2 regions of the Streptomyces sp. NPDC052040 genome follow, and region 1 is predicted to be linked to the other one. Evidence: predicted binding sites of a transcription regulator. Region 1 holds the regulator's gene; the other holds the start of a gene.
The links. Region 1 encodes HspR, which represses chaperone genes until heat shock. Its sites were predicted from a motif close to TTGAGNNNNNNNNNCTCAA; they were not measured.
Positions count from the first base shown of each region.

Region 1 (2,198 bases):
CGGCGACCTCTTCGGCGGCCAGGCCGGCGCCGGAGGGAACTTCGGCGGGGGCATCGGTGACGTCTTCGGGGGCCTGTTCAACCGCGGCGGCGGCGCGGGCACGCGCACGCAGCCGAGGCGCGGCCAGGACATCGAGTCCGAGGTCACGCTGAGCTTCATGGAGGCGGTGGACGGCGCGACCGTACCGCTGCGCATGTCCTCCCAGGCGCCCTGCAAGGCCTGCTCGGGCACCGGCGACAAGAACGGCACCCCCCGGGTGTGCCCGACCTGCGTCGGCACCGGGCAGGTGGCACGGGGTTCGGGCGGCGGCTTCTCGCTGACCGACCCCTGCCCCGACTGCAAGGGCCGCGGTCTGATCGCGGAGGAGCCCTGCGAGGTCTGCAAGGGCAGCGGCCGGGCGAAGTCCTCCCGGACGATGCAGGTGCGCATCCCCGCGGGTGTCTCCGACGGGCAGCGCATCCGGCTGCGCGGCAAGGGCGCGCCCGGTGAGCGGGGCGGCCCGGCCGGCGACCTGTATGTCGTCGTGCATGTCAACGCGCATCCGGTCTTCGGCCGCAAGGACGACAATCTGACGGTGACCGTGCCGGTGACGTTCGCGGAGGCGGCGCTCGGCGCCGACATCCGGGTGCCCACCCTGGGCGGGTCCCCGGTCACCCTGAAGCTACCCCCGGGCACGCCGAACGGGCGCACCATGCGTGCCCGCGGCAAGGGCGCGGTCCGCAAGGACGGCACCCGGGGCGACCTGCTGGTCACCGTGGAGGTGGCGGTCCCCCAGGACGTCTCGGGCAAGGCCCGCGACGCACTGGAGGCCTATCGCGAGGCCACCTCGGAAGAGGACCCGCGAGCGGAGTTGTTCCAGGCCGCGAAGGGAGCATGAGGCGATGGACGGCCGTCGACGCAACCCGTACGAACTGACCGAGGACACCCCGGTCTATGTCATCTCGGTGGCGGCCCAGCTCTCCGGACTGCACCCACAGACGCTGCGCCAGTACGACCGCCTCGGGCTGGTGTCCCCGGACCGCACCGCGGGCCGGGGCCGCCGCTACTCGGCCCGCGACATCGAACTGCTCCGCCAGGTGCAGCAGTTGTCGCAGGACGAGGGCATCAACCTGGCCGGGATCAAGCGCATCATCGAGCTGGAGAACCAGGTCGCCGCGCTCCAGTCCCGGATGGCGGAGCTCCAGGACGCGCTGGAGGGCGCGGCGGCGACGATGCGTCAGCGCGAGGCCGCGGTGCACGCCTCGTACCGTCGCGACCTGGTGCCGTACCAGGAGGTGCAGCAGACCAGCGCGCTGGTGGTGTGGCGGCCCAAGCGGCAGCTGAACGACTGACGCGCGGTCGCGTGGACAGGGAAGGGCCCGGAGGCCGGAAACGGCTCCGGGCCCTTCCGTATGCCCCCGCCCCGACGCGGAAGTGACGCGGATCACGTTTGCAGGCATCGCTGAACGCCCCTGCCTGCCCAGCGAGTTGACGGAGCGCCGGGCGCGGAGCCCGCGCAGGCCGGGGGTGGAATCTCCATCCGGCGGGGGTTTGGAAACGGGCGCCGCACAAGACCCTCTTGGTTTTCACTTGACTTCCACGGGGATGCTGTTGCCATCTCGTTAACCGGTACTTCTTGACGCTGCCCACCGTTGCCGCGTTGGCTTTCAGCCACCTGGGTCGCAATGCTGCTCCCCCGCCCGGAAGGTCTGATGTGAACGCTCGTACCACCCGCAGGACCGCTGTGCGTCGAATCGCCATAGCCCTGGCCGCCGCACCGGCGGCCGTCTCCCTCGCCGCGTGCGGGGTCGTCGACGGAGTCGGCGGGGGCAGCAGCTCCGCCTCTCCGAAGAAGGGCGACGACATCACAGTGGGTCTCCTCCTGCCGGAGAAGGAGAACCCGAGGTACGACAAGTTCGACTACCCGATCATCCGGGACCAGGTGCGCTCCCTCACCCACGACAAGGGCAAGGTCGTCTACGCCAACGCCAACGCGGACGCGGCCAAGCAGAGCGAGCAGCTCGACCAGATGGTCGCCGACAAGGTGGACGTCCTGCTGGTGGACCCGGTGGACGCCAAGTCCATCGCGCCCGGCGTGCAGAAGGCCAAGGACGCGGGCATCCCGGTCATCGCCTACGACCGGCTCGCGCAGGGACCGATCGACGCGTACATCTCCTTCGACAACGAGCTGGTCGGCCAGGTGCAGGGCCGCGCCCTGG
Region 1 covers NZ_JBIUBV010000012.1:156,954-159,151, forward strand. The annotation lists gene dnaJ (molecular chaperone DnaJ) at 1-877, shown strand, start outside; gene ACIHAA_RS23230 (heat shock protein transcriptional repressor HspR) at 882-1,331, shown strand; gene ACIHAA_RS23235 (sugar ABC transporter substrate-binding protein) at 1,724-2,198, shown strand, end outside.

Region 2 (2,198 bases), on a different contig from region 1:
GGGACCGCGACCGGGCCCTGCGGCTGCTGCTCGACGACCTGATCGCCGGGCGGCACGCCTCACCGGGCGCCCGGGCGGACCGCTCGGCCCGGCTGGGCATCCAACTCCCCGACCCCTACTGCCTGCTGGTCGCCGAGCCGAAGGACGCGGGCGGCCCCGACATGTCGTACGAGGCGGTCGCGGACCTCCTCGCGGCGCTCGGCGACGGCGGCACCGCACCGCCGCCGCTCTCGACGGTGCGCGGCTCCCGGGCCGTGCTGCTGCTTCCCCAGGCGGCGGTCCACCGCGCCCCGGCCGCCCTCGACGAGCGGGGCTGGCGGGCCTGCGCGATCACGGGGGAGGGGCTGGACCGCATCGCCGCGGCCCACCGGCTCGCCGCCGACGCCCTCGACACCGCGCCCGCCCACGCCCACCGCCCCGGCCGCCTCCTCACCGACGGCGACGCCCATGTCCTGGCCCTGCTCGCCGGGCACCCGGCCGCCACCCCGGACCACATCGCCCGGCTGGTCCTCGGGCCGCTGACCGAGCCGGAGCAGAGCCATCTGCTCCAGGCCCTGACCGCATACATCGAGGCCGGGTCGGCGACCGCCGCGGCCCGCGCGCTCCAGCTGCACCCCCAGTCGCTGCGCTACCGGCTGCGCCGCATCGAGGCCCTGACGTCCCGCGACCCGCGCGACCCCTGGCAGCGCCTGACCCTGGACATCGCCCGCACCATCGGCAGCTGACCGCCGGGCGGCGCGCCACCCGTCCGGGACGCCCGGATCGCCGCGGGGACCGTCCGAGCGGACGATGAAAGAGGCATCGCCCCGGGCGGGCGTAACCTTGACAGGAGGAGACTCAAGTTTCATTCGGGCATGAGTGGAAAGCCGGACGAAGTCGCAGGCGGGAAGGGGTGACGCAGCACCGCTCCAGCGGTCCGGCACGGCGGGGAAACAAGGGAAACAAGGGAAACAAGGGAAACCGAGAGGCACACAGCGACTACGAGGAGGGAGAGCCTCATGGCACGTCCGGTCGGTATCGACCTCGGCACCACCAACTCGGTGGTCTCGGTCCTGGAGGGCGGCGAGCCCACGGTCATCACCAACACCGAGGGCGCCAGGACCACGCCGTCGGTCGTGGCCTTCGCCAAGAACGGCGAGGTCCTGGTCGGCGAGGTCGCCAAGCGGCAGGCGGTGACCAACGTCGAGCGCACCGCGCGCTCTGTCAAGCGCCACATGGACGACCAGACATGGCGCTTCCCGGAGAGCGGCACCATCGACGGCAAGCGGTACACCGCGCAGGAGATCTCCGCACGCGTCCTCCAGAAGCTGAAGCGCGACGCGGAGGCCTACCTCGGCGAGGACGTCACCGACGCGGTGATCACGGTGCCCGCGTACTTCGACGACACCCAGCGGCAGGCCACCAAGGAGGCCGGGGAGATCGCGGGCCTGAACGTCCTGCGGATCATCAATGAGCCGACCGCGGCGGCGCTGGCGTACGGACTCGACAAGGAGAACGACCAGACGGTCCTCGTCTTCGACCTGGGCGGCGGCACCTTCGACGTGTCGCTCCTGGAGATGGGCGACGGCGTCATCGAGGTCAAGGCGACCAACGGGGACACCCGCCTCGGCGGCGACGACTGGGACCAGCGGATCGTCGACCACCTGGTCAAGCAGTTCAAGAACGGGTACGGCATCGACCTGTCCCAGGACAAGATGGCGGTGCAGCGGCTGCGCGAAGCCGCGGAGAAGGCCAAGATCGAGCTGTCGAGCTCCTCCGAGACCTCGGTCAACCTGCCCTATGTGACAGCCTCGGCGGAGGGCCCGCTGCATCTGGACGAGAAGCTGACGAGGGCTCAGTTCCAGCAGCTGACGGCCGATCTGCTGGAGCGCTGCAAGGGCCCCTTCCATCAGGCCGTCAAGGACGCCGGGATCAAGGTGGCCGACATCGACCATGTCATCCTCGTCGGCGGCTCGACCCGGATGCCCGCGGTGACGGACCTGGTCCGGGAGATGACCGGCAAGGAGCCGCACAAGGGCGTCAACCCGGACGAGGTGGTGGCCGTCGGCGCCTCGCTCCAGGCCGGTGTCCTCAAGGGCGAGGTCAAGGACGTCCTGCTGCTCGACGTCACCCCGCTGTCCCTCGGTATCGAGACCAAGGGCGGCATCATGACCAAGCTGATCGAGCGCAACACCACCATCCCCACCCGGCGTTCGGAG
Region 2 covers NZ_JBIUBV010000008.1:62,071-64,268, forward strand. The annotation lists gene ACIHAA_RS17995 (PucR family transcriptional regulator) at 1-725, shown strand, start outside; gene dnaK (molecular chaperone DnaK) at 999-2,198, shown strand, end outside.
Region 2: a site for HspR is predicted at 823-841, ahead of dnaK (molecular chaperone DnaK). Genes of this name have one in related genera too.